DNA from 3 places in the Nocardioides sp. JCM 18998 genome. Region 1 is predicted to be linked to each of the others. Evidence: riboswitches for the same ligand, from Rfam matches in the RefSeq annotation. Region 1 holds a riboswitch; each other region holds the start of a gene.
The links. A riboswitch is a leader RNA that binds a small molecule or an ion and turns the genes downstream of it on or off. The one in region 1 is predicted to bind cyclic di-AMP.
Positions count from the first base shown of each region.

Region 2: linked by a shared signal. The riboswitch ahead of ACZ5L9_RS11365 (C40 family peptidase) and the one ahead of ACZ5L9_RS15940 (transglycosylase family protein) in region 1 are both predicted to bind cyclic di-AMP.
Region 3: linked by a shared signal. The riboswitch ahead of ACZ5L9_RS00310 (C40 family peptidase) and the one ahead of ACZ5L9_RS15940 (transglycosylase family protein) in region 1 are both predicted to bind cyclic di-AMP.

Region 1 is NZ_AP043886.1:3,376,855-3,384,344, forward strand. It holds gene selB (selenocysteine-specific translation elongation factor) at 1-809, opposite strand, end outside; gene selA (L-seryl-tRNA(Sec) selenium transferase) at 809-2,104, opposite strand; gene ACZ5L9_RS15935 (formate/nitrite transporter family protein) at 2,183-3,007, opposite strand; cyclic di-AMP (ydaO/yuaA leader) riboswitch at 3,191-3,339, shown strand; gene ACZ5L9_RS15940 (transglycosylase family protein) at 3,340-3,678, shown strand; tRNA gene ACZ5L9_RS15945 (tRNA-Sec) at 3,750-3,844, opposite strand; gene ACZ5L9_RS15950 (hypothetical protein) at 3,947-4,507, shown strand; partial or broken gene fdh (formate dehydrogenase) at 4,520-7,270, shown strand; gene ACZ5L9_RS15960 (4Fe-4S dicluster domain-containing protein) at 7,267-7,490, shown strand, end outside.
Region 2 is NZ_AP043886.1:2,430,301-2,437,790, reverse strand. It holds gene ACZ5L9_RS11390 (type II secretion system F family protein) at 1-378, opposite strand, end outside; gene ACZ5L9_RS11385 (type II secretion system F family protein) at 359-829, opposite strand; gene ACZ5L9_RS11380 (CpaF family protein) at 829-2,091, opposite strand; gene ACZ5L9_RS11375 (PilZ domain-containing protein) at 2,231-2,878, shown strand; gene ACZ5L9_RS11370 (PilZ domain-containing protein) at 2,964-3,584, shown strand; gene ACZ5L9_RS11365 (C40 family peptidase) at 3,662-4,306, opposite strand; cyclic di-AMP (ydaO/yuaA leader) riboswitch at 4,310-4,485, opposite strand; gene ACZ5L9_RS11360 (HAD-IIA family hydrolase) at 4,674-5,456, opposite strand; gene ACZ5L9_RS11355 (histidine kinase dimerization/phospho-acceptor domain-containing protein) at 5,484-6,674, opposite strand; gene ACZ5L9_RS11350 (response regulator transcription factor) at 6,694-7,389, opposite strand; gene ACZ5L9_RS11345 (hypothetical protein) at 7,406-7,490, opposite strand, start outside.
Region 3 is NZ_AP043886.1:58,424-65,913, forward strand. It holds gene ACZ5L9_RS00290 (Flp family type IVb pilin) at 1-45, shown strand, start outside; gene ACZ5L9_RS00295 (Flp family type IVb pilin) at 188-385, shown strand; gene ACZ5L9_RS00300 (M48 family metallopeptidase) at 419-1,684, opposite strand; gene ACZ5L9_RS00305 (hypothetical protein) at 1,681-2,931, opposite strand; gene ACZ5L9_RS00310 (C40 family peptidase) at 2,987-3,907, opposite strand; cyclic di-AMP (ydaO/yuaA leader) riboswitch at 3,991-4,159, opposite strand; gene ACZ5L9_RS00315 (hypothetical protein) at 4,313-4,519, opposite strand; gene ACZ5L9_RS00320 (phosphatase PAP2 family protein) at 4,687-5,640, shown strand; gene ACZ5L9_RS00325 (NYN domain-containing protein) at 5,588-6,850, opposite strand; gene ACZ5L9_RS00330 (DEDD exonuclease domain-containing protein) at 6,921-7,490, shown strand, end outside.

The DNA.
Region 1 (7,490 bases):
AGCGCGACGTCGACCGTCCTCGTGATCGGGTAGGCGGCAGCGCTCAGCAGCGGCGTGCCCCGCCCGACCGACTCCGGTGCTCTCCCGCCCAGGTCGAGCGCCACCCGGGCCGGGCCCGCCATCGCGGCACGGGACACCCCGAGCGCCTCGAGGCCACGGACCCGGACCTGCTCGCCCGCGAGGGTGAAGAGGGTGTCGCCGACCGCGATCGTGCCGGCCGGAAGGGTCCCGGTGACGACCGTGCCCGCGCCGCGGATGTGGAAGCGGCGATCGACCCACAGCCGCACCGGGGTGTCGGCCGGGGGCGTGGGAACGCCGCCGAGCAGCTCATCGAGGCGCGCCCGGAGCTCGTCGACTCCGGTGCCGGTGACGGCGCTGACGGTGACGACGGGCGACCCGGCCATGGTCGTACGGGCGACCTCCGCGACCGCCCGGGCCGCGGCGGGCGCCGGGTCGGCGAGGTCGGAGCGGGTGATCACGATGAGCCCGTGCTCAACTCCGAGCGCGTCGAGCGCGGCCAGGTGCTCGCCGGCCTGCGGCATCCAGGGATCGTCCGCCGCGACCACCAGCATCGCGACCGGGACCGGCCCCACACCGCTGAGCATGGTGGTCAGGAACCGCTCGTGTCCCGGCACGTCGACGAACGCCACCTCCCCGGCGCCGGGCAGCGAGGTCCAGGCGTAGCCCAGCTCGATGGTGAGCCCGCGGCGGCGTTCCTCCTCGAGACGATCGGGGTCGGTGCCGGTGAGTGCTCGTACGAGGGTCGACTTGCCGTGGTCCACGTGGCCGGCCGTGGCGACGACATGCATCAGCGCTCCCGCAGCATCGACACCGCGTCCCGGATCCGCTCGTCCTGGTCGGCGGGAACGGCCAGCAGGTCGAGCAGCAGCCGGCCGTCCTGGACCCGGCCCACCACCGGCGTCGGACCGGTGCGCAGCGGCACGGCGAGCGACGCGGGCAGCGCCACCGCGGCGCTCGGGATCGGCACGCCGGGCGCGCCGCCGCCTCCGACCCGGCCCTCGCTCGCGACGGCCTCGGCGCCGACGGCCTCGGCCAGCCGGCGGGCACGGGTCATCAGTTCCCCGGGCCGGCTGGCCAGCGCCGTGGCGACCGGCGGCTCGGGGCCGGCCAGGGTAGCCTCCAGCGCGGCCAGGGTGAGCTTGTCGACCCGCATCGCCCGGGCCAGCGGGTCACGCCGGAGGCGCTCGACCAGATCGCCGGCGCCGAGGAGGAGGCCGCACTGCGGGCCGCCGAGCAGCTTGTCGCCCGAGGCGGTCACCAGGCTGGCGCCTGCCTGGAGCACCGTCGTGGCGTCCGGCTCGTCGGGCAGGCGAGGATGCGGCTCGAGCAGCCCGGAGCCGATGTCGACCACGAGGGGGACACCCCGCGCCCCGCACAGCGTGGCGAGGTCGCAGATCGCGACCGAGGAGGTGAAGCCCTCGACCCGGAAGTTCGAAGGGTGCACCTTCAGCACGAAGCCGGTCTGCGCGCCGATGGCCCGCTCGTAGTCGGCATCCCGGACCCGGTTGGTGGTGCCCACCTCACGCAGCCTGGCGCCGACCGACTCCAGCAGCTCCGGGATCCGGAACCCGTCGCCGATCTCGACGAGCTCGCCGCGGGCGATCACGATCTCCCGTCCCCGCGCCAGCACCGAGGCGGCCAGAGCGAGCGCCGCGGCGCCGTTGTTCACCACATGGGTGCCGCCGGCGTCCGGCACCCGGCCGGCGAGTGCGGCCAGGGCGGCCGCGCCCCGCCGGCTACGACGGCCCGACGCCAGATCGAGCTCGACATCGGTCGCGCCCGCCGCCCGTCGTACGGCCTCGACGGCGGCGTCCGACAGCGGCGCCCGGCCCAGGTTGGTGTGCACGACGACGCCGGTCGCGTTGATGACGGGCCGCAGGGACGATGCCGAGGGCGGGAGCATGTCGAGGACCGCCGCGACGACGTCCTCGGGTGCGATCCGCCCGGCACGGCACTCCGCGAGCGCCGCCGTGACGGCCGCCTTCACGGTGGCGCGCCCCAGACTCCCGAGAGCCGGCGTGAGCTCGGGGCTGGCCAGCACCGTGTCGGTGCGTGGCGTACGACGGCGCGGGTCGTCGGACACCGGACCTCCCGGGGTGTGCGAGGAGGGGGTCGGCCGAGGCCGCCCCCGTGGTGCTCCGACGCTAGCGAACCGGCCGCCTCAGTGGCCGGCGGGCTCGCGGGCGGACGAGCCGGCCGAGCTGGCGTCGCCGTACAGGAAGTAGTAGCCGCCGGCCACGAACACCCCGGCCCCGACGGCGTTGCCGAGGAACGCGAAGACCAGATTGAGCACGGTGTCGCCGAACGTCAACCCGCCGGGGGCGTCGACCATCAACGCTGCCGGCAGGAAGAACATGTTGGCCACGACGTGGTCGAAGCCCAGCGCGACGAAGGCCATGATCGGCGGCACGATCGCCAGGATCTTGCCGCTGACCGAGACAGCCGCCAGGGCGCACCAGACGGCCAGGCAGACCAGCCAGTTGCAGCCGATCGCCCGGACGAACTGCTCCCAATGCGTCTCGGTGACGCCCTTGCCGGCGGCGATGGTGCCGAGTCTGATCCAGTTGGGGGAGTCCTTGGCGAAGAGGCCGGACTGGTCGGCGAGCAGCCAGGCGACGAAGACGGATCCGACGAGGTTGCCGATGGCGACCCAGAGCCAGTTGAGCGCGAGCCGGGCCAGGCTGACGCGGCCCGCCAGGGCGGCCATCGGGACCAGCATCATGTTGCCGGTGAGCAGATCGGCTCCGCCGATCACGACGAGGATCAGGCCGAGGCTGAACGTCACGCCGGTGACGATGGTGATGATCCCGCCCCAGGTCTTCGGGTCGAGTCCGGCCGAGGCGCTGATCGCGACCAGGGCGCCGAAGGCGATGTAGGCGCCGGCCAGGAACCCGGCGACGAGCGCCTTGGCAGGCGTCGCGCCCGCCTTGGTCTCGCCCGAGGCGATGGCGAGCTGGGTGACTTGCTGAGGTGTGTTGAACGACATGGGTCTCTCCGATCGGAGTGCGAGCGCGTCGTCAGCGGTGGGCGCGTCACCTGCGCGGTTCCCCACCCGGCGACGGTTCATCCGCGGCCGGCGATTTGGCCGGACCGGTGACGCCCTGCCTACTCTCGTAGGGTCCTGGGACCCCCTGGGGCGACCGCCGTGCGACGCCGAGTCCTGTCCCGCCGGTGCGTGACACCAAGCTCATCGGGCAGGAGCGGGGAACCCAGGTTCCACGGGTCCACGGACCCTCGGGGTGAAGTCGCACTGCGTGCGGCCGGGCACACTGCGCCCGAATCCGACAGCTAACTCCGCAGGCGCGCAGGAGAATCGTCATGCGCATGCGCACCATGCTGTCCGCGGCCGTCCTCTCGGTCGCCACCATCGCCCCGGTCGTCGCGATCGCCGGGCCGAGCCACGCGGTCAAGACCCACACCTGGGAGCGGCTCGCCCAGTGCGAGTCCAGCGGCCGCTGGCACATCAACACCGGCAACGGCTACTACGGCGGGCTGCAGATCAGCCCGAGCACCTGGCGGGCCAACGGCGGCGGTCGCTTCGCGGCCCTGCCGCACCAGGCCTCGAAGCGCCAGCAGATCAAGGTCGCGGAGCGGATCAGGCACAGCCAGGGCTGGGGCGCCTGGCCCGCGTGCTCGGCCCGCATCGGCGTGCGCTGAGCGCACCCCTCCAGCGCGTACGGGCGGCCGCACCTCTCTCGGGGTGGCCGCCCGTACGTCGTCGTGCACGCTGGCGGAGGCGGACGGGAATCGAACCCGCCTGACCGAGATGCTCGGCCACTACGGTTTTGAGGACCGCGCCCGGCACCAGCCGAGGAACGCCTCCGAGAGCAATCTAGTGCGACGACCCGCGCGGTCGTGCGCGCACCGCACCCGGTCCGGCCCGGGACCCTGGTCTCGACGCGGGGCATGTGGTTACCTGGCTGACGTGACGGCGTTCCTCGGATGGCCCCTGTTGCGGCAGCTGACCGGTCCCGACCGGCTCGGTCGTGGTGCGGCCGCGCAGTCGCGGCGCAGCCAGGGCCTCGAGCCCCGCATCGCCGACGCCGACCGTGCCGTCGACTCGGTGTGTCCCTACTGCGCCGTCGGCTGCGCGCAGAAGGTCTACGTCAAGGACGACCGGGTCATCCAGATCGAGGGCAACCCGGCCAGCCCGGTCTCCCGCGGGCGGCTGTGCCCCAAGGGCAGCGCCAGCAAGCAGCTCGTCACCAGCGCCTCGCGCGTCACGAAGGTCCGCTACCGCCGCCCCTACGGCACCGAGTGGGAGGACCTCGACCGCGACACCGCGATCGACATGATCGCCCGACGCGTGATCAAGACCCGCAAGCAGTTCTGGGAGTGGGACGACCCCGAGGGGCGCCGTACGCGCCGCACGCTCGGGATCGCCAGCCTCGGCGGTGCAGCTCTCGACAATGAGGAGAACTACCTCATGAAGAAGCTGTACACCGCGATGGGCGCCATCCAGATCGAGAACCAGGCCCGTATTTGACACTCCTCCACGGTTCCCGGTCTGGGGACCTCGTTCGGCCGGGGTGGGGCCACCACCTACCTGCAGGATCTGCAGAACGCTGACCTGATCGTCATCCAGGGCTCCAACATGGCCGAGGCCCACCCCGTGGGCTTCCAGTGGGTGGTGGAGGCGAAGAAGCGCGGCGCCCGGGTGATCCACGTCGACCCGCGCTTCACCCGCACCTCCGCGCTCGCGGATCAGCACGTCCCGATCCGGGCCGGCTCCGACATCGTGTTCCTCGGCGCCCTGGTCAACCACATCGTCAGCAACGAGCTGGACTTCCGCGACTACGTCGTCGCGTACACCAACGCGGCCGCGATCATCGACGAGCGCTTCCAGGACACCGAGGACCTCGACGGCCTCTTCTCCGGCTGGGATCCCGAGGAGGGGCACTACGACCCCGCGACCTGGGCGTATGCGCCGCGTCCCGGCACCGACGACGAGCCGGCCGGGCAGAGCGCGGAGGGCGCGGCCAGCGACGCGTCCACGTCGGGGGAGCACCACCGCGAGTCGCACGAGATGGCGGTCTCGGAGACGCACGGCTCGGGCGGCCCGCCCGTCGACCACAAGCCGGCGCGGGACGAGACACTGCAGCACCCGAACTGCGTGTACCAGATCCTCAAGCGGCACTACGCCCGCTACACCCCGGAGATGGTGCAGGAGGTCTGCGGCATCGGGCCGGAGGACTTCGGGCGGGTCGCCGACGCCCTGGTCGCCAACTCGGGTCGGGAGCGGACGGCCGCGTTCTGCTACGCCGTCGGCTGGACCCAGCACAGCACCGGTGCCCAGATGATCCGGACGGCCGCGATCCTGCAGTTGCTGCTCGGCAACATCGGCCGTCCCGGCGGTGGCGTGATGGCGCTGCGCGGACACGCCAGCATCCAGGGCGCCAGTGACATCCCGACGCTGTTCAACATCCTGCCCGGCTACATCGCGATGCCGCACGCGGCACTGCACCACGACCTCGACAGCCTGCTGTCGGGGCAGGAGGGCAAGGCCGGGTTCTGGGGCAACGTACGCAACTACACCGTCAGCCTGCTGAAGTCGTGGTGGGGCGAGGCGGCCACGGCCGAGAACGACTATTGCTTCGACTACCTGCCCAAGCTCACCGGCGATCACTCCACCTACGCCAGTGTGAAGCTGATGATCGACGGCGGCTGCAAGGGCTACTTCCTCGTCGGTCAGAACCCGGCCGTCGGCAGCGCGAACGGCAAGATGCAGCGGATGGGCCTGGCCAACCTCGACTGGCTCGTCGTGCGCGACATGCAGATGATCGAGTCGGCCACCTTCTGGAAGGACGGGCCCGAGATCGAGACCGGCGAGCTCGAGACCGACAAGATCGGCACCGAGGTCTTCTTCCTCCCGGCCGCCTCGCACGTGGAGAAGTCCGGCTCGTTCACCCAGACCCAGCGGATGCTGCAGTGGCGCGACAAGGCCGTGCCGCCGCCGGGCGACGCGATGAGCGACCTGCACTTCTACTATCTGCTCGGCAAGCGGATCAAGGAGCTATTGGGCGCCGACGCCACCGAGGCCGCCGACGAGATGAACCGTCCGCTGCTCGATCTCACCTGGGACTACCCGCTCGACGACGAGGGTGAGATCGACGCCGAGGCGGTGCTGCGTGAGATCAACGGCACCGACGCCGACGGCAAGGCGCTGTCGTCCTACACCCAGCTCAAGCCGGACGGCTCGACCCGCTGCGGCACCTGGATCTACTGCGGCGTGTACGCCGACGAGGTGAACCAGGCACGCCGGCGCAAGCCGCACTGGGAGCAGGACCAGACCGCCGCGGAGTGGGGTTGGGCATGGCCGGCCAATCGGCGCATCCTCTACAACCGCGCCTCGGCCGCGCCCGACGGCACGCCGTGGAGCGAGCGCAAGAAGCTGGTCTGGTGGGACGAGGAGGCCGGGAAGTGGACCGGCTCCGACGTCCCGGACTTCATCGCCGACCGGCGGCCCGACTACGTCCCGCCGGAGGGGGCGAAGGGACCGGACGCGATCGGTGGGACCGATCCGTTCATCATGCAGACCGACGGGAAGGGCTGGCTCTTCGCGCCGCTCGGCCTGGCCGACGGGCCGCTGCCGACGCACTTCGAGCCGGCCGAGTCGCCGGTGCGCAACGCGCTGTACGGCCAGCAGAGCAACCCGGTGAGCAAGTGGGTGGCCGACGACACCAACCCGCTCAACCCCAACTTCAGCGACGTGTTCCCGTACGTCTACACGTCCTACCGGCTCACCGAGCACCACACCGCGGGCGCGATGAGCCGCACGCTGCCGTACCTGACCGAGCTCCAGCCCGAGCCGTTCTGCGAGGTCTCGCCGCGGCTGGCCGCAGAGCGCGGGCTGACCCACGGTGACTGGGTCACCATCGTCACCTCGCGCGCCGCGATCGAGGCGCGGGTGCTGGTCACCGACCGGCTGCGCTCGCTGAGGGTCGGCGACCAGTGGGTCGAGCAGGTGGGCCTGCCGTATCACTGGGGACCCAACGGACTCGTTCCCGGCGACTCGCCGAACGACCTGGTCGGGGTCACCACCGACCCCAACGTCTACATCCAGGACAAGGTGGGCACCTGCGACATCAGGCCCGGACGGCGCCCGCGCGGACCGGACCTCATCGCCTTCGTGGCGGACTACCGTCACCGTGCCGGCATCGGCACCACGCACGCGCCCGGGCGGGTCCTGGGCGAGGAGGGCGACGCGGCTCCCGCCGACGGCCGCACCGAGACCGAGGAGGAGACATGACCTTCACTCCCGCATCGCTGTTCGGCGGGTCGATCTTCGGACCGCTCGACGACGTCCAGTCCGACGCCGGCTACGGCGAGGATCATCCGCCGCGGATGGGCTTCTTCACCGACACCTCGATCTGCATCGGCTGCAAGGCCTGCGAGGTGGCGTGCAAGGAGTGGAACATGGTGCCCGACGACGGGTTCCTGCTCACCGGCATGTCGTACGACAACACCCA
Region 2 (7,490 bases), 950 kb from region 1:
GGTCGGGAGACGGCCGATCCGGAGCATCACCCGGTAGGCCATGACGCAGGCCGCCGCGCCGCCGGCCAGCACCACGATGCCGCCGGGCGAGGAGTAGCGCTGGATCACGTCGGGTTGGAAGGAGAGGAAGAGCAGCACCAGCCACGGCGCCGCCACCGCGAGCCGAGCGCCGTTCACGGCCCAGGCCTGGCGCGCCTCGAGCTCGGATCGGGTGCGGGCCTCGGCGCGCAGGTATCCCGACAGGTTGCGCAGCAGCCGGCCGAGCTCGCCGCCGCCGACCTCGCGGGCGATCCGCAGGCCCTCGACGACCCGGTCGCCGACGGGGTCGGCGAGTCGGTCCTTGAGCCGGTCGAGACAGTCACCGAACCGACCCGACACCTGGTAGTCGAGCGAACTGCCCGAACGGCTCGCGCAGCGCCTCGGGGCCCCGGACCGCCAATCCCGAGAGCGCCTCGGGCAGCGAGAGCCCGGCGCGGACCGCGGAGGCCAGGTTGTCGACCGCCTCGGGCCAGACCTCGGCGAACTCGCGCTGCCGGCGCCGCGCCCGCCCCGCCACGATCGCCACGGGGAGGTAGCCCGCCATGGCGGCGAAGCTCACCGCGACCGGAGGCGTACGGGTGACGATCTCGCTCAGCAGGAACACCACGAGTCCGCAGGCGCCGCAGAGCAGCCAGAGGCTGGTGGAGGAGACACCCTGCAACCCGGCCCGGGCCAGGAGGGCGCCGGTCCGGTCGGCCTCGCGGGGGCCGCGCGGGGTCCGGGGCAGCGCGAACGCCGACCAGCACAGCAGCAGGCCCACGCCGATGCCCAGCCCCAGCACGGCGCCCATCAGCGGGCTCCCGCCAACAGGGCGTGGAGATCGACGCCGATCCGCTCGTACCGCTCGCTCCTCGGCGGCACCCCGCTCCCCCGGAGCAGCTCGCCGCCGCGGCGCTCGAAGACCGGCGCGGTCTCGATGATGTCGTTCTCGACCCGGCCCGGGACGGCAACGATCTCGTTCACCCGACGCACGCCGCGGGCGTCCATGCCGAGATGGACGACCAGGTCGACGCTCGAGGCGACGGTCGGGATCACGAACTTCGGTGAGATGTTCTCGCCGGCCAGCAGCGGGAGCGTGCAGACCTTGACCAGTGCCTCGCGCCCGGAGTTGGCGTGGATCGTGCACATCCCCGGGATCCCGCTGTTGAGCGCCAGCAACAGGTCGAGGCACTCCTCGGCGCGCACCTCGCCGACGATGATCCGCGAGGGCCGCATCCGCAGCGACTCCTTCACCAGATCGCGCAGGCGCACCTCGCCGGTGCCCTCCAGACCGGCCTGCCGGGTCTGCATCGCGACCCAGTCGGGATGCGGGAAGCGCAGCTCCCAGACCTCCTCCGCGCTGATCACCCGGTCGGCGCCGGGGATCGCGGCGGCCAGACAGTTCAGCATGGTGGTCTTGCCGGCCTGCGTCCCGCCGGCGACGAGGATGTTGAGCCCGGCGCGGACGCTCGCCTCCAGGAAGGCAGCGGCGGGTGCGGTGAGGGAGCCGAGCTCGACCAGGTCGGCCAGGCGGGTGGCACGCATCGTGAACTTGCGGATGTTGACCGCGGAGAAGCCCCGGGATATCCCCTCCAGCACCACATGCAGCCGGTGGCCGCCCGGCATGGTCGCGTCGACGAACGGCGTCGAGCGGTCGAGCCGGCGCCCCGACACCTTGAGCATCCGCTCGACCAGCTCCGTCACCTGCTGCGGGTCCAGGACCAGGTTGGTCAGCTCGTGGCGACCGTTGCGGGCGATGAAGACCTTCGAGACGTCGTTGATCCAGACCTCCTCGACCTCGTCGTCGTCGAGGTAGGGCTGCAGCACCCCGAAGCCCGCGACGCGGGCGATCAGCTCAGCGACCACGGCCTGGGGGTCGGGGACGGGCAGGACCGCGCCGGTCAGGGAGCGCTCGTCGTGAGCGCGGACCACGGCCTCGGCGAGGCGCCGTACGACAGCGCCCTCGCGCTGCGGATCGACCGCCTCGCGGCGGACCAGCTCGCGCAGCTGCGCGTCGAGCAGCTCGACCAGCTGCTGGTCGGCCAGCACGTCGACCGATGGCGACATCCCCATGCCCGCTCTCTCTCCGCCGCAGCGGCCAGCGAAACCGACGACAACGTTCTGTGGATAACTCGTGGTCAAGTGACAGGAACGTGACCTCGACTTGGCGCGTTTAGCACTGATCCGGCGCCGGATCGCCGATGATGGGTCCGTGCAAAGCCCGGACGTGAACCAGCCCGTTCTCCTGCGGGGCGAGGAGGGCGACTACGCCAGTCGCGTCGAGGGTGTCGACGGTGGTGGCCTCACCCTGGCCCGGCCGTTCGGCCTCCCGCTCGACACCACGCTCGACGTGGGCCGTCCGTTCGACGTGCAGTGGACCAGCGATGGTGGCCTGCACTCCCTGCCCGTACGGGTGACGGAGCGCTCCGTCGACGGCAAGGTCCGGATCTGGCACGCGGTACCCACCGGCCCCGCCCGTCGGGCCAACCGGCGCGCGCACGTCCGGGTCGCCGTCGCCATCGCCCTGGTCATCGAGATCGACGGCGCGGAGGTCGCCGCCTCGATGCTCGACATCAGCGAGGCGGCAGTGCGCTGCCTCGTGCGCGAGCGGCTGCCCGAGCCGACGCCCGAGTCCACCTCCGAGCACGACGCCGCGCCGGACGAGCCGCGGCGGGTGCGGGTGATGTTCACCCTCGGCGGCCAGGACTTCGCCCTCAAGGGCACGATCTTCCGCAGCACGCCGTCGGGCTCCGACACCGAGCTGATCATCAGCCTGCCGGACGACGAGCGCACCGCCACCGCCGTACGACGCGCGGTCTTCGCCGAGCAGATCCGGGCACGGCAGCTCGCGGTCGAGTGACGCTCGGGTAACGCCGTTCGCGTGTCGCGGGCGAAGCTTCCCGATCGCGCCTATCCTGCGGCTGCACATGGCCTGAAGGAGAGTCGTGGAGATCCCACCGCTGAACCACCCCGTGATCCTCCGCAGCTCGGAGGGTGCCGAGTACACCAGCCGCAGCGAGGGCGTCGAGGACGGCGCCCTGGTGCTCGCCACGCCGTTCGAGCTGATGAGCCGCGCCCGGTCCATGGAGGGCACCGAGATCACGGTGTGCTGGACCTCCACCGCCGGCCTGTGCGAGCTCGTGCTCGTCATCGTCGGCAGCGCCGTCGACGGCCCGGTCCGGGTCTGGCACACACGCCCGGCGAGCAGCGCCACCCGTACGCGCCACATCAACCGGCGCGCGCACGTCCGGGTCCCGGTGAGCAGCCGGATCACCGTGGAGCACGACGGCACCTCGTACGACGGGATCATGCTGGACGCCAGCGAGGCGGGTCTGCGCTGCCGGCTCTCCCTCGCCGACCTCCCCGAGGCCGCCGAGGTGGTCGCCTCCTTCAGCGTCGGCGAGGACCTGTTCGCCCTGCCCGGCGTGGTCTATCGCGTCACCACGCACGACGAGGGCACCGAGGTCGTCCTCGCGCTCGAGGCCGACAACCGCGACGCCACCACCCTGCGCCGCGCGCTCTTCGCCGAGCAGATCAAACAACGCCAGCGCCAGCGGCTCGTGTGACCGAAGGGTCGGACGAGCCGCCGGCGCTGCCGGTGGGGTGAAGCTGTGGGGTGAAGCTGTGGGGTGAAGCGGTGGGATCAGCGCGGGAGGCGCTCGGTGCCCGCGAACCAGCTGTTGGTCCAGATGGCTTCCTTGCGGACGTGGGTGCCGCTGTAGGGCGCGTGCACGATGATCCGACGACCGTGGCTCCAGCCGTCGAACATGCCGACGTGGTAGACGTGGCTGCCCTCGGTGAAGAAGACCAGGTCGCCCGGGCGCATCGCGGAGCGCGGGATGTGGCGCACGGCGCCGGCCTGGGCCGCGGAGGTGCGCGGCAGGTGGATGCCGGCCGCGCGGAACGAGAACAGCATGAGGCCGGAGCAGTCGAACGAGCCCGGGCCGACGGCGCCGTACACGTACGGGTCGCCCTGCTGGTGCGTGGCCACCGCGAGGGCGCGGTAGACGCTGTGGTTGCGAGCCACGACGCGTCGGTGCTCGCGGACCTGGTGCAGGTGCGCGCGGTGACGCTTGCGGACCTTGCGCCGATGCTCGCGCTCGACCTTGCGCTGGTGGGCCGTCAGGCGCGGGGCCGTGGCTGTCACCGCCGTGCTGGACGTGGCCGTGCTGGACGTGGCCGTGGTCGACGCGGCCGGGGTGGTGGCCGCCTGGGCAGCCGCCGGAACAAGTGCCAGCAGACCGATCGATGCGGTCGCGGCCAGGGTGGTGCGAATGAATGTGGGCATGCGTGGGTGTCCTTCCCACGCCTGCGAGGTGAGCTGTCGGGTTCGGGCGAGAAGGTTGCCCGGCCGTGCCCTGATCTCTCAGAGCCTCGGCTTCACCCCGAGCCGCACACCGGCATCCGGCGTACGGCGTAAAACGTGGGTCCCCCGCTCCTGCCCCTGGTTTCAAGCTCGAGGATCGGTTACCGGAAGGGACAGGACTCGGCGTGCCCGGTGGACCGATGCTTGCCTCTGCAAGCGGTCAGGACGGTAGGCACGCCTCTCGGCCGAAATCCAACTCGGACACTCGACCAGGCGTGCCCCAGGTCACATCCCCCGCGTGAATCGCGTCCTTTACCGTGACGCGTTTCACACATGTTTACTTTTCAACTCACTGGACGAGCGAGACCAGATCCTTGACGCCGTCGACCACGTGGGTGGGCCGGTACGGGAAGTTCTCGACCTGGTCGGCACGGGTGGATCCGGTGAGCACCAGGAAGGTCCGCAGGCCGGCCTCCAGGCCACTGATCACGTCGGTGTCCATCCGGTCGCCGACCATCGCGGTGGTTGCCGAGTGACCCTCGATCCGGTCGAGCGCGGAGCGCATCATCAGCGGGTTGGGCTTGCCGATGAAGTACGGCTGGCGCCCGGTCGCGGTCGAGATCAGGGCCGCCACCGACCCGGTCGCCGGCAGGGTGCCCTGCTGGGAGGGGCCGCTCGCGTCGGGGTTGGTGGCGATGAAGCGCGCGCCGCCCTCGATCAGCCGGATCGCTCGCGTGATCGCCTCGAACGAGTAGGTGCGGGTCTCCCCCAGCACGACGTAGTCCGGCTTGCGGTCGGTCATCACGTAGCCCACGTCGTGCAGGGCGGTGGTCAGGCCGGCCTCGCCGACGACGTACGCCGAGCCGCCGGGGCGCTGGTCGGCGAGGAACTTCGCGGTCGCGAGCGCCGAGGTCCAGATCGCGTCCTCCGGCACGTCGATGCCGCTGCCGAGCAGGCGTGCGCGCAGGTCGCGTGGGGTGAAGATCGAGTTGTTGGTGAGCACGAGGAAGCGCCGGCCGGTGGCCTTCAGCGCCTCGATGAACTCCGAGGCGCCGGGCAGCGGCACCTCCTCGTGGACGAGCACGCCGTCCATGTCGGTCAGCCAGGTCTCGATCGGCCGCGAGGTCGTCATGATGCGCATCCTTTCATCCCGGTGTGCTCATCGCCGCGGGAGGACCACTTCCACACCACCCTCGGCGTACTCGCCCTCCAGTCGTCCGCCCAGCGCGACGGCGACCGTACGGGCGCGCAGCAGCGGCGAGGTGCTCGCCTTGCGCACCGCGATCGCCGACTCGGCGGTGATCGTGATCCGCAGGTGACCGTCGGAGCCGGCGGCGAAGACCAGCCTGACGTCCCCGGCGCTGCGATGCTCCAGGTCGGCGAGGAGCAGCTCGAGGATCTGCTCGACGGGTCCCGGGGTGTAGGTCGTGGTGGCGTCGCCCTCGATCGCCGCGGTCAGGGTGCGGTGCTGCGTATCGAGCTCGTCGGCCCAGCGCTGGGTGAGCTGGCGGGCCAGCGTCCCGAGCTCGATCGCGGCGTCGGCCACCAGGGCCCGATGGCGGGCCAGCGCCACCAGCTCGCCGGTGACCGCGTCGAGCTGGTCGACCCGGGCGAGCGAGCGCTGCAGCGCGGCCGCGGTCTCGGGCTTGAGGTCCTCGTCGAGAGCGGCCTCCTCGAGCTCGAGGCGCAGGCCGGTCAGCGGGGTCCGCAGCACGTGCGAGGCACGCTGGGCCAGCCGCTCGTCGGTCTCCATCCGGTCCTGGAGCTGCTGGGCGCTGGCCTCCAGCGCCGAGGCGATCTCATTGGCGGCCGGGACGTTGCTGGGTCTCAGGTCGAGCTGGAAGCGGCCCCGCCCCAGCGCCGCCGCCGCCTCGGCGAGCTGGTGGAACGGCCGCTCGTACGCCCGGGCGAGGGCGATCCCCCCGAGGGTGGACAGCGCTCCGACCGCAAGCAGGGCGAGCAGCAGGGTGGCGGTGCTCGGCCAGGCCACATCGTGGGGGACGTGGTCGTCCTCGCTCACCAGGACGTAGCCGCCGTCGTCGATGCTGACCGTGGCCCACAGGTTCGCGGTGCCGTCGTCCGGGCCGAGCGGACCCGAGAAGCCGGTCGAGCGAACCTCGATGTCGGCACCGTCGACGGCGTGGTAGCGCACCCCGGTCCCGTCCTCCAGGAACGGGCGCAGGAACTCGGCGTTGATCACCCCGCCGTCGTCGCGGCGCTCGTGGACAGCGACGGCGATCGCCGCGGCTGTCTGCCTGATCAGGAGGTCGTCGTGGTCACGGACCCTGTGCTCCACCGACCAGGTGCGCAGGAGGTAGCCGAAGGACGCGACGAGCAGAACGAGAAGCACGAAGAGAGGCGTGCTCCGCCTACGCATCCTCCTGGCCGCCCTCGAGGCGGAATCCCACTCCTCGCACCGCGACGACCTTGTCGGTCACCGCGGCGGCCTCGAGCTTGCTGCGCAGACGTCCGATGGTGACGTCGAGTGTCTTGGTGGAGCCGAACCAGTTCTCGTCCCACACCTCGGCCATCAGCCGCTCGCGGGCCACGACCTTGCCGCGCTGGCTGGCGAGCAGGGCGAGGACCTCGAACTCCTTGCCGGTGAGCGGGACCTCGCGGTCCTCGGTGTAGACGCGGTGCGCGCCGACGTCGATCCGCAGGCCGCCGCCGTCGACCGACACCGCTCGACCGACGGTGCGGCGCAGCAACGCGCGCACCCGGGCCTGCAGCTCGGCCAGGCCGAAGGGCTTGGCCAGGTAGTCATCGGCGCCGTAGTCGAGGCCCACCACCCGGTCGAGCTCGCCCGAGCGCGCGGTCACGATCATGATGCCGCCGTCGAAGCCGCCGGAGCGGGCCTCACGGCACACGTCCAGGCCGTCCATGTCCCCCAGGCCGAGGTCGAGGATGACCACGTCGGCCGGTGACTCCGCCCCGCGCTCGAGCTCGTGCAGAGCCGCCGAGCCGGTCTCGACCCAGGTCACCGCGTAGCCCTCGCGCTCCAACGTGCGCACAAGGGGGAAGGCGATGTCTTCCTCGTCCTCGACGACCAGCACGCGATGGCTCACGGGAGAAGGATAGGGATCACTCGCCCGTCTGTCGGGCAATTGCCACAACCGTCTCGCGAGCGCCCCGGCGGCGCCCCCGCTCCGCGACCACGAGCCGGGCG
Region 3 (7,490 bases), 1.0 Mb from region 1:
ACGAGCTGCCACACGACGAGTGGCACGCCGTCCCCCGGCGCCTGACCTTCTCACCCTCGAGGGAACCCCGAGGCGCCGCAGCCCCCGCTGCGGCGCCTCGCCCCCGCCGGAGGCCTGGGAGGGACCTCCGGCGCCAGGACACAGCCACACAGCCACCGAAAGCACCGGAAGTACCGGAAGGAGCCGGATGACCCGGCAGCCACGCCGCACCGACCGCGCCGATCGCGGCGCCTCGGCGGTCGAGTACGCCCTGATCGCGGCCGGCATCGCCGCGCTCATCGTGCTGGTGGTCTACACCTTCGGCGGGCGGGTGAACAACCTGTTCCACAACACCTGCGACACGGTCACCGCCCAGACCGGCCAGACCGGCTGCACCCAGCACTGATCCCGGCTCCCAGACCCTGCGGCAGCCGCAGGCTCAGCGGCCGTCCAGCACCCGGCCCGCCAAGGCGATCCGCTGCAGGGACGTCGGGTGCGAGCCGAAGACGAACTGCGACCAGGTCGGCGGCGTCGGATCGGCCAGCGCGCTGATCGCGAGCCGCTTCTGCAGCGCGACGAAGGACTCCTCGTCCTGGGTCACCTGGAGGGCGGTCACGTCCGCGCGCGTCTCGATCTGCCGGCTGATCGTGTTCTGCACCGGCAGCGACAGCGCCGAGGCGACGGCGAAGAGGGCCAGCAGCAGCGGGACGACCTCCGCCGACCTCGTGGTCAGCACCGTCGAGTCCGCACCGCTCTCGCCGTACCGCCGCCGCGTGAGCGGCCCGATCAGCAGGCCGAGCACGCCGACCGCACCGAAGGCCGCGGCGACGCCCAGCAGGGTGCCGGTCAGCACGTCGTCGTACTTGGCATGGCCGAGCTCGTGCGCGACCACCGACAGCACCTGGCCGCGCGGCAGGTCGTCGATCAGGTTGTCGTAGAGCACGACGCGGCGGGTGGAGCCGAAGCCGGTGACGTACGCGTTGATCTGGGTGGTGCGCCGCGATGCGTCGGCCACCAGGACGTCGTCGAGCCGGACGCCCTCCTCATCGGCGATCTGCATGATCTGGGTGCGCAGATCGCCCTGTGGCAGCGAGGTGAAGTCGCTGAAGAGCGGCTGGACCAGCACGGGGTAGACGAATGAGCCGATCAGCACCAGCGCCGCCAGCACGGTGCCCGCGATCGCCGGCCATGCCCGCGGCCAGCGCCGTGCGATGGCGAGCAGCACGACGACCGCGATCGAGGTGGCCACCACACCGACGAGGGTGTCGATGGCGGCGTTCTGGAGGTAGGCCGCCCAGCTCTGCCGCGACAACCCGTAGTGCCGCTGCTCGCGCTGGATCGCGATGCCGAACGGCAGCGTGGCCAGCCGGCCGATCACGGCCACCAGCAGGACCAGCACGACCGCGCGCAGCCACCACGGCCCGCGCAGGCGTCGCGCGACGGCCCGCCCGAAGCGGCTGAAGCCGAGCAGGCACGCGACCGCCAGGGAGACCAGCAGCGAGCTGCGCCCCAGCCAGCGGACGACGTGGGAGTACGCCGTGGCGCGCTCCAGCTGCTCCGGGGTGAAGACCGTGCGGGCGTCGGGGACCTGGAGCGCGCCACCGGGGTAGGGATGCCACGGCACCAGCACGGCGGCGAGGACGACGAAGGCCACCGCTCCCCCGAGGGCCATGATCAGCGAGAGGCGCCGCACCCAGCTCGTCATCGGGCCAGCTCCGTGAGCTCCTCGCGCCAGCGCGCGGTGAAGGCGGCGACGCCGAGACCGGTGTCGCGGCGCATCGCGGTGTCCAGCGTGGCACCGTCGCGGACGTCGTCGTAGAGCCGCACCAGCGCCGGCTCACCGGCGATCCGCGCGAGCTGACGGCAGGCCAGCCAGGCGGCCTCGTACTCCGCGCCGAAGCTCTCGGACTGGTCGTCGAACTCGGCCGCGCCGGGGAGATGATGCGGGGCGCCGTCGGCGCGGACGTCCGCGATGATCTGGCGGGCGGTGGTGGTGAGCGGGAGCGGGACGTCGCGCAGCGCGACGTAGTCGGCGAAGCCCTCCAACAGCCACGACGGCATGGTGGTGTTGCCGGCCACCGCGGTGGCGGCGTGGGTGGCCTCGTGGCTGAGCACGATCTGGGCGCCCTGGCTGTTGAGACCGCCGATCACCTGCGGATTGACGAGCACGTGCACCGGCCCGGACGCACTGCCGTCGACGGTCGCGGTCACCGCGGCGACCCCGTGGTAGCTGTCGGCCTTCGCGCCCATCATCTGCTCGAGCCCGGACTGGTCGGCCGGGATCTCGAGGACCAGGCCCGGATGCGGCCACGGCAGCACGCGGCGCACGGTCGCGACGGCACGGGTGGCCAGGGTGTCGAAGCGTTCGGCGCGCTGCTGGGCTGCAGCGCCGGAGCCGGCGAGCACCACCATCGTGTCGGCCGTACGCCTGACCTCGACCGGCCCGCTGAGCCAGATCGGCAGCCGGTCCCCGGCGCCGCCGAAGGCGGTGATCTCGACACCGCCCGGGGACGGGGCGAAGGTCACTCCGACGTCCTCGCTCGCGGTCACGGCATCGACGCCACCGAAACGCCAGGTCAGCGCCACGTCGGCGGTCCACGAGCCGTCGGCCGCGACCGCACCGGCGGGGGCGATGTAGCGCGCGGTGAAGTCCTGCACGCGCAGCCGGCCGGCGTTCTCGGCGGCGGTCCGGGCCGCGGTGCCGGGGGCCGCGTCCGAGTGCCCGTCCGCGATCGCCCGCTGCCACGCGGCGAGCGCGGCCGCGGCAGCGGTCGGCTGCTCGGCGGCGGCGTGCTCGGAGCCGTTGGAGGTCGGCACAACGTAGGTGTCGTCGTGCGCATGCCGGATCGACAGGCCGATCACGGCCGCGATCATCACCACCCCGGCGACGATGACGAGCCGCAGACGACTGCGGACCGCCCCTCGTGCTGAGGGGCGGTCCGTGTCAGTCATGGCGCGAGTCAATCAGACCCGTGGTCGCGCGGGTCGAGGAAGGCTCAGGCGGGCGTCAGCCCGGGCGGACGGCGCCGACGTACGGCATGTCGTGCAGGCCGGTGACCTTGACGCCGACGCTCGGGTTCTCGGCGTTCACGATGAGGCCGTTGCCGATGTACATGCCGACGTGGCTGATCGGGCTGTAGTAGAAGACCAGGTCGCCCGGCTGCAGCTCGGACTCCGAGATGTGGCGACCGGAGTTGTACTGCGCGGCCGAGGAGTGCGGCAGCGAGACGCCGGCGGCGCCCCAGGCGCGCATGGTCAGGCCGGAGCAGTCGTAGGCGCTGTCGCCGGCCGCGCCGTAGACGTAGGCCTTGCCGACCTGGGCCATCGCGAAGTCGATCGCGGCAGCGGCACTGCCGCTCGCGCCGATGTCGGAGGCGGAGACGCGGGTGGAGTCACGCGAGAGCAGGGCCTCGCGCTGCTCGGCCTGGAGGCCGTCGAGCACCTTCTTGGCCTCGGCGAGCTTGTCGTCGATCTCGGCCTTGGCCTTCTTGAGGTCGGCCTCGGTCGCGGCGACCTGGTCGGTGCGGCTGGCGGTCGCCTCACGGCGCAGCTCGAGTGCGTTGACCTGGTTGGCGTAGTCGGTGAGCAGGCTGTTCTGGATGCCGTCGTAGGCCGACATCGTGGAGAGCCCGGCGAGGAACGCCTTGGGGTCGTCGCTGGTGACGACCTGGCCGACCGCTGACATGTTCGAGCCCTCGAACTGGCCCAGCACGGAGTCGCGGACCTGGTCGCGCACGCCGCTGAGCTGCTGGCCCTGGTGCTTCTGGTCGGCCTGGAGGTCGACCAGCTCGGCACGGAGCTGCTTGAGGCGCAGGTTGGCGGCGTCGAAGCGCTCGCCGGCGACGTCGGCCTGGCGGTAGAGGTCGTCGACCTTCGCCTGGACGTCCTTGATGGACGGGGCTGCCTGGGCGGGGTTGCTGGGAAGCATCCCGACGACTCCAGCGACGGCGAGCGTCGCAACACCAGCAGCGATGAGTCGGTTCCGGCCGTGGGTCACGAGCGGGCGTTCTCCCTTGTTCTGTCGTACGCCTACCGGGTGAGCTGACGGATTCGGACACGACATGTCCTACCCCTGCTCCTCGTGTCCTGGGTGGACACGCCTCGCGGGAGATTCACCCCAGATGACGGCCAGGCCGTCGATGGTTCCCCGGCTCGCGCCCCGCTCCGGAGAGCGACTCACGACTCAGCGCGGTGCCCGCGCGAATCTGTGTGATCCGCAGCGTCGAGCACCAAGTGCCCTAGACCATAACCGAGGCCGACACGACCGTGCCAATCGCTTGGGGCGGCGTGTTGCGCCTCATTCGTCACAGAGGCCACATCCGGCCCAGCAGCATCAGGCGGACTCCACGATGGGACCCTCCGTCGGCTCGACGAGACGCAGCGGCGGCACCAGCCCGCCGTCGGCGAGGACCTCGAGCGCGCGGCGCTCCTCGTCCCCCATGGTCAGCTCGGGCGGCATGCCGAGCAGCACCGTCACCACGCAGTCGTGGCACTCCAGTCCTCGCACCACGCAGGTGCCGCAGTCGATCGTTGTGCTCATGTCGGGGACGCTCGCAGGGACCCCTGACAGTTTTGCCCCAGCGAGTCGGCCAGTGAGTCGGCCGGCGTGTCGGCCAGTGAGTCGGCCGGCGTGTCGCCCCTTATCGCCCCGTGTCGCGACGGGACCCGGGCGCCCCGGGCTCTTGCGGTGCGGGCCAGACTGTCGCCATGTGGTCCCGGCTCTGGTCTCGGCTGCGGACCCGCCGCGTCCTCGCCGTCGTCGTCTACCTCGCGCTCCTGACCGTCTGGAGCGTGACCATCGGCGTGCCGTCCGACCCGCTCGCGCTGTTCCTCTGGCTGTGGGGTGGGGCGATCGCCTGCCGCGTCGACGCGCCGGTCCGCTCCCACCTGGGCTTCGCCCGGGACTGGGCCCTGCCCGTCCTCTTCCTGCTTGCCTACACCTACAGCTACGGCCTGGTCTACCTGCTCGGCCTGCCGGTGCACTTCGAGCCGGCCATCGAGGTGGACCGCTGGCTGGGCGGCGGCGAGATCCTCGCCCAGCGCCTGCAGTACGGGATCTGCGGCGGGCCCTGCGGACCTCAGGGCGGCACGTGGATGGACACGGTGCTGACCACGACGTACCTGTCCCACTTCATCACCGCGTGGGTGCTGGCGTGGGTGCTGTGGATGCGCGACCGGCCGGTGTGGAAGCAGTGGATGACCCGCTTCGTCGCCCTCAACCTGACCGGGCTGGTCGGCTACGTGGTCTTCCCGATGGCGCCGCCGTGGATGGCCTCGCGCGACGGGCTGCTCTCCTCGCCCATCCTGGCGGCGCCGACCCGGGGCTGGTCCGGCTTCGGGCTGCGCCTCACCCGGATCCTCGACGGGCCGCTGACCAACCCGGTCGCCGCGATGCCCTCCCTGCACGCCGCCACCGCGATGCTGGTCGCGCTGTTCGCGATCAGCCGGGGCACCCGCTGGTGGCGCTGGCTCGCGCTGGCCTACCCGGCGCTGATGTGCTTCACGCTGCTCCTCTACGGCGAGCACTACGTGCTCGACGAGGCCGTCGGCATCCTGCTGGCGCTCGGCGTGCACGTCACCGTCGGCTACCTGGAGCGGCGACCAGCGCTCAGCGCACCGCCTGCAGCAGCAGAGCTGCCGGCACCGGCCGACCTCCGCTGAGCGCGACGTCGCGCGCGACCGCCCGGTCGTCGCTGACCACCAGCAGCACCCGTCCGCTCGGCTCGGCGGCCACGAGGTCCCGGATGACGTCGTCGGCGATCACCCCGGGCGGGCTGAAGACCACCCGGACCCCGCGCGGCGCGCCGGCGACGTGGCGTGCCGCCGCCCCCGGGACCGTCGCCGCGTCGAAGACGACCGTCGTCTCCGCACCGGTACGCGCGACCAGCGGCGCGAGCGCCTGCATCAGCCGGATCCGCTGAGCGTCCAGGGCCGAGGTCGGCCAGGCCTGCTTGGTGACGTTGTAGCCGTCGATGATCAGCCGGACCCGCGGCATGGCCAGGTAGCCCTCGAGCTCGCCGATGCTCGCCACCGTCCGGGCGCGTCCCGTCTCCGGCGGCTCGGTGACGGCGTAGCCGGCCTCGACGCCCTCACCCGGCGTGCCGCCGGTCTGCGGCAGTGCCAGCTCACGCTGCAGTCCCGAGGTGGCCTCCAGGAGGGTGTCGAGCAGCAGGCGGGCCCGTACGGTCGCGGCGTCCCGCTCGCTGCGGGCGGCGCGGCGGCCCTCGCCGGCCTCGGCCTCGAGCTGGGTGACCCGGGCGCGGAGCTGACGCACCTCGCGGGCGAGCGACTCCGCGCTCGCCTCCGCCTCGGCCTGGGCCGCCCGAGCCGCGGCGATCGACTCCTCGACCCCCGCCAGGGCGCCCCGGCTGCTGGCGCGGGCCTCACCGAGCCGGCGCCGCAGCAGGTTGTTCTCCTGCTTGGCGCTCTCCGCGTCCGTACGCCGGCGCTCGCGGACCTCCTGGAGCTCCGCCTCGAGCCGGTCGACCCGCAGCTGGAGGCGGGCGGCGTCCTGCTCGGCAGCCGCGGGACGGGCCTGGAGCGCGGCGATCCCCGTCTCCACCTGCTCGGACCAGCCGTCGGGCCGGGTCAGCCAGGCGTACCCGGCCGCCTCGGCGGGATCCGTCCCGGCGGGCACCGCGGCGGCACGCAGCTGGGCGCCGACCCGCTCGCGCAGGCCGCCCTCGTCCTCCGCGTCCTGATCGAGCGCGGCCAGGATCGTGGTGCCGCCGCTCTTGGCGCGGCGCGCGGGTGTGAACGCCGCGACGCGGCGCAGCGGGGCCGGCAGGTCGGGCACCTGGGGCAGCACGGCCGCGGCCAGCGCGGCGATCCGGGCGCGCACCGGCTCCGGGAGGTCTGCCAGGGTGGTCACCGCAGAAGGATAGGCGGCGCCCGCGCGTGCCCTCCCCGAATTGTCGGTGGCCCCGTCTACGGTCACCGACATGAGCACCGCAGCACCGGCACCGCCCCGATCGTCGAGCGCGTGGGAGACCCAGCGCAGCTTCGACGAGCTGGGCCGCCCGCTGCGCGACATCACCTTCTGCGTGGTGGACCTGGAGACGACCGGCGGATCCGCCGAGGGCGGCTCGATGATCACCGAGATCGGCGCGGTCAAGGTCAGCGGGGGCGAGATCCTGGGCGAGTTCCAGACGCTGGTCAACCCGCACACCGCGATCCCTCCGTTCATCGCGGTCCTGACCGGCATCAGCAACACGATGGTCGCGGACGCTCCGGGGATCGAGTCGGCGCTGCCGGCGTTCCTGGAGTTTGCCCAGGGCTGCGTGCTGGTCGCCCACAACGCGCCGTTCGACGTCGGCTTCCTCAAGCACTTCGCGGGCGCGCAGGGCCGCCCCTGGCCCGCCTTCGAGGTGGTCGACACCGCCAAGCTGGCCCGTCGCGTGATCACCCGCGACGACGCGCCCAACTGCAAGCTCTCCTCGCTGGCCCGGCTCTTCCACGCCGGCACCGAGCCCAACCACCGGGCCCTCTCCGACGCCCGGGCGACCGTCGAC